Exiguobacterium sibiricum 7-3: one gene and its partner. Each later gene encodes a partner of the first gene's protein in a complex. Links are inferred from orthologs where the notes say so. Each region holds a gene or a part of one and is shown on either strand. Other genes may lie near its edges.

Evidence for each region.
Region 2: the proteins of P402_RS0111425 (region 1) and smc are in contact, whole or in part, in a crystal structure (PDB 3ZGX), measured with the Bacillus subtilis proteins. The link is inferred for Exiguobacterium sibiricum 7-3 from one-to-one orthologs.

What each region holds. Positions count from the first base shown.
Region 1 is NZ_KK211190.1:2,002,273-2,005,016, reverse strand. It holds P402_RS0111425 (segregation/condensation protein A), read left to right. Parts: upstream 1-866; coding sequence 867-1,622; downstream 1,623-2,744. Other genes in the region: P402_RS0111415 (pseudouridine synthase), read left to right, coding at 2,184-2,744; scpB (SMC-Scp complex subunit ScpB), read left to right, coding at 1,612-2,184; P402_RS0111430 (DUF309 domain-containing protein), read right to left, coding at 308-772; P402_RS0111435 (GNAT family N-acetyltransferase), read left to right, coding at 1-276. UniProt on the Bacillus subtilis protein: Participates in chromosomal partition during cell division. May act via the formation of a condensin-like complex containing Smc and ScpB that pull DNA away from mid-cell into both cell halves.
Region 2 is NZ_KK211190.1:1,152,220-1,157,892, reverse strand. Bases 1,504-5,673 are described here. They hold smc (chromosome segregation protein SMC), read right to left. Parts: upstream 5,274-5,673; coding sequence 1,704-5,273; downstream 1,504-1,703. Other genes in these bases: rnc (ribonuclease III), read right to left, coding at 5,650-5,673; P402_RS0106735 (DUF1128 family protein), read left to right, coding at 5,400-5,600; ftsY (signal recognition particle-docking protein FtsY), read right to left, coding at 1,504-1,707. Also shown: ffh (signal recognition particle protein), read right to left, coding at 1-269; P402_RS0106750 (putative DNA-binding protein), read right to left, coding at 281-601; more of ftsY, read right to left, coding at 703-1,503. UniProt on the Bacillus subtilis protein: Required for chromosome condensation and partitioning.

The DNA.
Region 1 (2,744 bases):
GATCCGAAGTATTTGCTTGAAACGGTTCAAACCTATGAACAAGATGAGAATCAGCAGTTGTATCTCTATAAACAGGATGAAGATTTTATCGGCATCATCGGATTTCAATTAGTGGATGGCCACGCTGAATTGAAACATATCGCCTTGTCGCCATCGTTCCGCGGGGAACGGATGTCGTATATGTTACTCGATGCAGCAGAAAAGATGTTGCGGACAGAAATCACGGGTGCAACGGACGAAACGAGTCGACTTGTTGAGAAATGGAAAAATCAATAAAAACCGGTCCATGTAGCTACGGACCGGTTTTTCATTTTTTTTGACGTGCTGCAAGTGCCATCTGTCGTGCCGTGATGACGTCCTGTCGATCCCGGAGGACATGTTTATGCCGCAAGAACGATAGGTCCTGCAACTGTTCGATTGGCAGACTGCTGATCCGTTGTTCCAAATCGTCAGCGAGTGGCAACGGAATATGCTGGTAGTCGGGCTGCATGAACAATGGTTGTAAGGCAAGCAGTCGGGAGACGTCAATTCCTTGACTGGAAAGTGACCCGGCATGGCGTTCAAGTTTTTGGAACGCTTTCGGGTAGGTCCGCATCGCCCCGGCTACATTGCCGCGGCGGTGATGATAGCGGGCGACGGCAAGCTGAATCAAGGCGACGAGGGATTCATCTTGTCGTTGCCCGGCCTGCCACAGTTCTTCGAGCACTTCGTGGCATTCAAAATAGTCGTGTTGGACATTGAATTCAAAGGCAAATTGTTCGATTGGATGCATGGATTGATCTCCTTTCCTTTTAATATAGCATAGTCGAAATCAGGTGATGTGTGGTATACTAAGGCGCAAAAAACGTTGATGGGCAGGGAGAATCATGGAATCATACAGTGTAAAGATGGATGCGTTTGAAGGCCCGTTGGATTTGTTGTTGCATTTGATTGGTAAACTAGAGATTGACCTGTATGACATTTCCGTATCGATCGTCACGGATCAGTATGTGTCCTATATTCGGGCCATGCAACATCTCGAACTGGATGTTGCGAGTGAATACCTTGTCATGGCAGCGACGCTCCTGCAATTAAAAAGTAAACAACTGTTACCTGTCGAACAGACGGATTTCGAAGAAGTTCCGGATTTTGAAGAGGATCCGACACGTGAAGGGTTGATTCAGCAACTGATTGAATATAAAGCATACAAAGAAGCTGCACTTGTCTTAAAGGAAAAGGAAGAAGCGCGGCTCGAACTGTTTTCAAAACAGCCGGAAGACTTGATGACGTATCTGGATGCGGACAATCAAGATTATAGTGGAAACCTGTCTTTTAGTGATTTGTTGCGTGCTTATGAAAAAATGCGCCAACGCGTCGCCTGGAAAGTACGTCGTTCGAAAACCGTCAAACGGGAAGAACGGACACTTGAACAGCAGATGGTTCATGTTTCGGAATATGTTTTTGCCAATGAAGGAACGACATTTTTTGGTTTCTTTACGGAACAACCGACCGTTGAAGAATTGGTCGTCAGCTTTTTGGCCGTACTCGAACTGGTCAAACAACGGGTCGTCGCCTGTGAGCAAATGAACGACGACATCTTGTTGCGTGCCTTAGTGAAGGAGGAGAATCAGATTGGCGTATGAGCGAATCATTGAAAGTTTGTTATTCGTCGTCGGAGACGATGGAATCGATCCGCGTGGTCTGAGTCAAGTCCTTGAAATCAGTGAGGCAGCGGCTCGGGAACAGTTACATGCCCTTCAGACAATATTTGAAGCGGACGAACGGGTGTTGCAAATCGTCGAATCCGGCGGTGTCTTCAAGATGGTCACCCGTAAAGAAATGTCACCGTATGTGCAGGCGTATGCCGGGTCTCTTGCAGAGGACAGCCTGTCACGCGCTGCGATGGAGACACTCGTCATCATCGCCTACAAACAGCCGGTTACCCGCGCGGACATTGAAGTCATCCGTGGTGTAAAGACGGAACGTGTCATCCACACGTTAAGTGCAAAAGGATTGATTGATGAAGCCGGACGCGCCAAAGGCGTCGGGCGTGCCAAATTGTATAAAACGACGGATCATTTTTTGGATCACTTCGGACTGAACAGTATCGAAGAATTGCCGCCGCTTGAGTTTGAAGAAACACTTGAAGCGGACGGGGATTTGTTTTTCCGGAATGAACCGTCACTAGAGGAGAGAATAAATTAATGGAACGTCTACAAAAAATTATTGCCCAAGCCGGTGTCGCATCACGACGCAAGGCAGAAGAATTGATCACAGAAGGTCGCGTCAAAGTCAACGGGAAAGTCATCACGGAACTCGGGACGAAAGTCGGCGGACGTGCGGAAGTCGAAGTCGACGGTGTCAAACTGGAACGTGAAGAACACGTCTACTACATGCTTTATAAACCAACAGGTGTCGTCTCGACGGTAGAAGATGATAAAGGCCGTAAAACGGTCGTCGATCTTGTTCCTCCGGGTCACCGCGTGTTCCCGGTTGGTCGTCTCGACTACAACACAAGCGGATTATTGCTGTTGACGAACGACGGCGAGTTTTCGAATCTCTTGCTCCATCCGAAATACAAAGTACCGAAACGTTACATCGTCAAAATCAAAGGCGTGCCGGACTACTATCATGTCAAAGGTCTCGAAAAAGGTGTCGTCTTGCCGGACGGATTCAAGACTGGTAAAGCACGTGTCGAGATGCGCGATGTCGATAAGAAAAAGAATACCGCGATTTTAGAAATGGTCATCTATGAAGGCCATAAC
Region 2 (5,673 bases), 850 kb from region 1 along the record:
TCTGACCCCATCAGTTTCGTCAATTCGTCATGGACGATTTTGACGACTTGCTGACCTGGCGTGAGAGACGTCATGACATCTTGCCCGACTGCACGTTCTTTCACATCATTTACGAATTGTTTGACGACTTTGAAGTTGACGTCAGCTTCTAATAACGCAAGGCGAACCTCACGCATCATTTCTTTTACGTCCGCTTCAGAAATCTTACCTTTACCCCGCATTTTAGCGAGACTGGCTTGAAGCCGTTCCGATAATCCTTCGAATGCCATGAAATTGCCCCCTACTCTAATTGCTCGAGTGCCGTAATGGTCACGTGAGCTTCGCTCGGAAGGTCTAGTTGCTTCAACTGATCAAGGAGTAACTTTCGCTGTTCATACTTTGCGAACAAGCCCAGTCGTTCTTCATATTGTTCAAGCATCGCTTCCGTACGTTTTATGTTGTCGTAGACTGCTTGTCGGCTGACTTCAAACTCATCGGCGATTTCACCTAACGAAAAGTCATCTAAATAATAGAGTGACATATAATTCCGCTGTTTCGGCGTCAAAAGCTCCTGATAAAAGTCAATCAGATAATTCATCCGGTTCGTCTTATCAAGTGTCATTCGAACACCTCCACGGTTGTTAAGTGAAATTCCTTTACAGATAGTATAGTACAGCCCTCACAGTGTGTTGTCAAGTTTTTTTCTTTACAAGGAAATCGTGGTCAGTCCTCTTCTCGGGCTTCTTCGACGGTTTCTTTTTCTTCAAAGACATCTCCGAATAATCCATAGACGAATTGTTCGGCATCAAACGGTTGTAAGTCATCGATTTTTTCACCGAGACCAACGAATTTCACCGGCAAATCCAACTCATTCTTAATCGCAAGGACAATTCCGCCTTTCGCTGTTCCGTCGAGCTTCGTCAAAACGATCCCGCTGACATCCGTGGCTTGTTTAAAGGCTTTTGCTTGAACCATCGCATTTTGACCGGTCGTTGCGTCAAGGGCGAGCAATACTTCGTGTGGCGCCCCCGGAATTTCCCGTTCGATGACACGCTTTACTTTTTCGAGTTCATTCATTAAATTGACTTTGTTTTGCAGTCGACCGGCTGTATCGCAAATCAGGACGTCGACTTTTCGTGCTTTAGCGGCTTGAACCGCATCATAGATGACCGCTGCCGGGTCCGACCCTTCACCTTGGCGAATGACCGGCACACCGGAACGTTCACCCCAGACTTGAAGTTGATCGATGGCGCCGGCCCGGAACGTATCTCCGGCTGCGAGCATGACCGTTTTACCTTCGTTCTTCAGACGGTTCGCCAATTTACCGATCGTCGTCGTTTTCCCGACGCCGTTGACACCGACAAATAAGATGACATTGAGTTCGTGACTGAGATCTAGTTCCGATTCTTCCTCTTCTACCAACATGTTGGCGACGACTTCGACCAGTACGTCACGCACTTCCTTTGTATCCTTGACGTTTTTACGTTTGACCTCGACTTTTAACTTTTCAACGAGATCCATCGTCGTCGTGACACCGACATCGGCCTGAATCAGTACTTCTTCCAACTCTTCGAAAAAATCTTCGTCGACTTCCCGGAAACGGTAGACGAGATCGTTGACGGCATTCGCCAATCCGTCCCGTGTTTTCGTCAAGCCTTCCGTAAACTTCGACGTCACTTCTTGCGTGGATGTCGTCAGACGATCTTTTAATTTTTTAAAGAAACTCATTTTTTTATCCCCTTTGGTTCTACTTCTTCACTGAGTGTCCGTCTCGCTTCTTCTAGTTTAACGGATAATACTTCGGAAATACCGTTTTGTTGCATTGTAACGCCATACAGGACGTCGGCGGACTCCATCGTTCCCTTTCGGTGGGTGATAATGATGAACTGTGTCTCGCGTGCCAGTTGGTGGACGAATTCTCCAAACCGGGCGACATTCGCCTCGTCGAGTGCTGCTTCGACCTCATCAAGGACACAGAATGGGACTGGTCGTGTTTTTAAGATGGCGAATAGTAGGGCGATTGCAGTCAAGGCACGTTCCCCACCGGACAATAAGGACAGATTTTGTAACTTTTTGCCGGGTGGTTTGGCTACGATATCGATACCGCTCGTCAAGAGGTCGGTTGGATCCACTAAAATCAAGTCGGCTTCCCCGCCGCCAAACAATTCCCGGAAGGTCTCCCGGAAATGTTCGCGAACGGCTGTGTATGTCTGTTTGAACAACCGAACGACTTCCCGGTCCATTTCTTCGATGACGGCATACAAATCTGTTTTCGCACTGACTAAATCGTCACGCTGCGTCGACAAAAACGTAAAGCGTTGATCGACTTCGGCAAATTCCTCGATGGCACCGAGATTGACAATCCCGATTTCCTCGAGTTGCCGTTTCAAGAGATGCAATTCTTCCTTGGCTTCCTCGAATGAAGTGGTTAATGGTTGAATCAAATCCGCGACCAGACCCATTTCCTCCAGTGTTTCGTGACGTGTCTCAAGACGTGTGCTGAGTCGTCCCTGGGCAAGCCGGGCTTGATCGAGGCGTTGCGTCGTCCGCTGACGTGCTTCCGTCAATTGCGCTTCCTGAATCCGTAACAGACGTAAATCTTCTGCTGCCTGCTGGATTTTTTTCGTCACAAGCGTCAATTCGTGTTCGACTGAAGTTTGTTCTTGTTGCATCTGCATTTTTTCAACATGCAGCGCATCAATCTTCGCTTCATCGAATCCTTCTAGAACATGCTTCAAGTCACGCCGTTTGTGACTTCTTTCTAATTTTGCATGACTCAGTGTCTCCCGGAGACGCGTCACTTCACGATCGATTTGATCACGTGTCATACTGATCGTCCGTTCCTCGAGCAATGCTTCTGCTTGTTGTTGTTTTAATTCCTCGACTGCAACAGCTCCGCGTGATTGCGCTTCTTTCAGCTGATCGAGAGCCTGCCGCAGTTCCCCTTGGCGTTTCGTCAACTGTTCCATGTCCTGCTCTGATGTTGCAATGATCGTTTTTGCTTCGGTTGCTTGTTCAGCAAGACGATTCAATTGACCATCATGGACCGACAATTCCGAGGCGGTGACGGCGAGACTACGCTTCGCATCTGTCCAGGCTTCACGAACACTTTCCAATTGCGCCTGAACCAATTGAATGTTGCGGATGTTTTCTTCAAGTAAACCGGCAAGTTGTGTGATGGCCGTTCTCATTTCATCACGGCGTCGCTCTTGTTCCCGAATGACAGCCTGACCTTGTTTTAATCCAGTCTGCAACTCTTCCAGTTCACGCGACTGACTGAAGAGAGGTGTTCCTTTTTTCCGACTGCCTCCCGTCATCGATCCCCCGACGTTGACGACGTCGCCTTCGAGCGTCACGATCCGGTAACGATGTCCTGTCGAACGGGCAATCGCATTGGCTTGTTCAAGCGATTCAACGACCAGTGTCGTCCCCAGTAAATTATCTTTCAGTTTTGTGAAGTCTTCTCGTGTCGTGACCAGATTACTCGCGACGCCAAGATAACCGGACATGCCCGATAGACTTTCTTGCACGGAAGTACTCAGTTCACGACGCTGAATGGACGAGAGCGGCATGAATGTCGCCCGCCCGGCGTTTAACCGACGTAGTTCCTGAATCAGTTTCCGACCTGTCACATCTGTATCGACGACGACATTTTGCATCGCTCCGCCCAAAGCGGTTTCAATCGCCGCCTCAAAACGGGCAGGAACGGTAATCAGTTCCGCGACAGCCCCATGGATCCCAGCAATCCGGTCCCGTTGTTTCAAAACGGTTTTGACGGCTCCGAAATAACCACTGTAGTCTGCTTTGACGGATTCCAAAAACTCAATCCGGTCTTCTGTCTTATCGCGACGCCGGTGGAGATCGATGATGGATTGCTCCATTTGCCGGAACGTCTCTTGTTGCTGACGATGTCGGTCTTGTTGTGCGTGTTCTTCTTGACGCAACGTTTCTAAACGGTTCCGTAACTCTTCCACCTGTTGTTCCAAACGAATCGTTTCCGCTTCATACGTCGATCGGTCCGTTTGTTTTGACCCGACATTTTTAGAAAAACTGATTTGCTGTTCTTCTGCATGAAGAAGATCTTGTTTGGCTCGATGGTAAGCATTCGTTGCCGCCGCCAGACGGCTGGCCACTTCAAAGGCCTCCGAACGTAATTGTTCGGCCTCTTTTTCAAAATCCCGGTCGGAGTAAGACAAGGCAGCATCGGCTTGTTCCCGTTGCGCGACAGTATCGAGGTACAGTTGCTGAGTCTGTTGCTGTTGTCTCAGCACCGTCTGTTCCTCTTGCTCGATTTGCGCTACGCGTTGTTCAGCAACTGCTACTTCCTGTTCCAGACGCGCCTTCATTTCCGCCCCGTGTTTTTCCCGTTCTTTCGCCAGGTTCAATGCCCCTTCGATTTCAACAAGTTTATTCGAGACAAGCCGTAAACGATCCTGCATTTCCGTCTCAAGTCGCCGTGTCTGTTCTAGCGACGTTTCTTGCGTTTCCCGTGTTGCGATCGTATCTTGTAACCGGTCTTGCTCAGTCAATAATTGAGTTTGGCACGATTCGATTTCAGTCGACACGTCAGCGAGTTGTGTCTTATATTGTTGAATTTCGGTTGCAATGATGCCCCGCTCCAAGAAGTCGTACCGTTCACGGGCAACTAAAAATTCTTTTGCCAATGATGCTTGTTCCCGTAATGGTTCGATTCGTCCACCCAGTTCAAATAAGATGTCATCGACCCGTGACAAATTTGTTTCTGTATCTGTTAACTTTCGTTCAGCCTGTTTTTTACGGTTGCGGTATTTTAAGACACCTGCCGCCTCTTCGATGACAGCACGTCGTTCTTCCGGTTTTCCGGAAATCACTTGTTCGACCCGCCCTTGACCGATGATGGCGAACGCGTCACGCGACAATCCGGTATCCATGAATAAATCCAGAACATCTTTTAATCGGCATGGTTTTTTATTTAAAAAATAATCGCTGTCACCGTTCCGGCTGACACGCCGTGTTACATTGATTTCTTGATACGGCAAGGCAACAGTCCCCGACTCATTGTCGAGCACGAGCGTGACTTCCGCAAATTGTTTCCGGTGTTCCGTGATACTTCCGGCAAAGATGACATCTTCCATCTTCCCACCGCGTAATGATTTAGCTGATTGCTCACCGAGCACCCAGCGCACAGCATCCGATATATTGGACTTCCCACTGCCGTTTGGTCCGACGACGGCCGTGACTCCCGGAAGGAAGTCGAGCTCCGTCCGACTGGCAAATGACTTGAAGCCATTGATTTCAATTCGTTTTAAGTACATCTTGACCACCCATATGTTTAAATTTCTTTTTGATTTTCTTTTAGTTTACCATAGCCGAAAGGTCTACAAAATGGTAGCTTTTATGGTAATGTTAGGCTTAAAGAAATGAAGAGGAGATTTTAAGACATGACAATTGAACAAATGATTGTAGACATTCTGGATAAATTAAACATTATCAACAAAGGTGTCATCAAGGCGGAACAATTCGACGGCACGAAAAATGATGATTTAAAAGAGATTTATGACTTCGTCATGATGCGTGAGTCTTTGACGTTAGCAGAAGTCGATGCTATCGTCGATGAACTGAAATCACTCAAAACCGTTTAAGATTCCTCACAAAAAGGCACTCCATTTTAAAATGGGTGCCTTTTTCATATCAGAAGCTGTTTTTAAGTTCCAG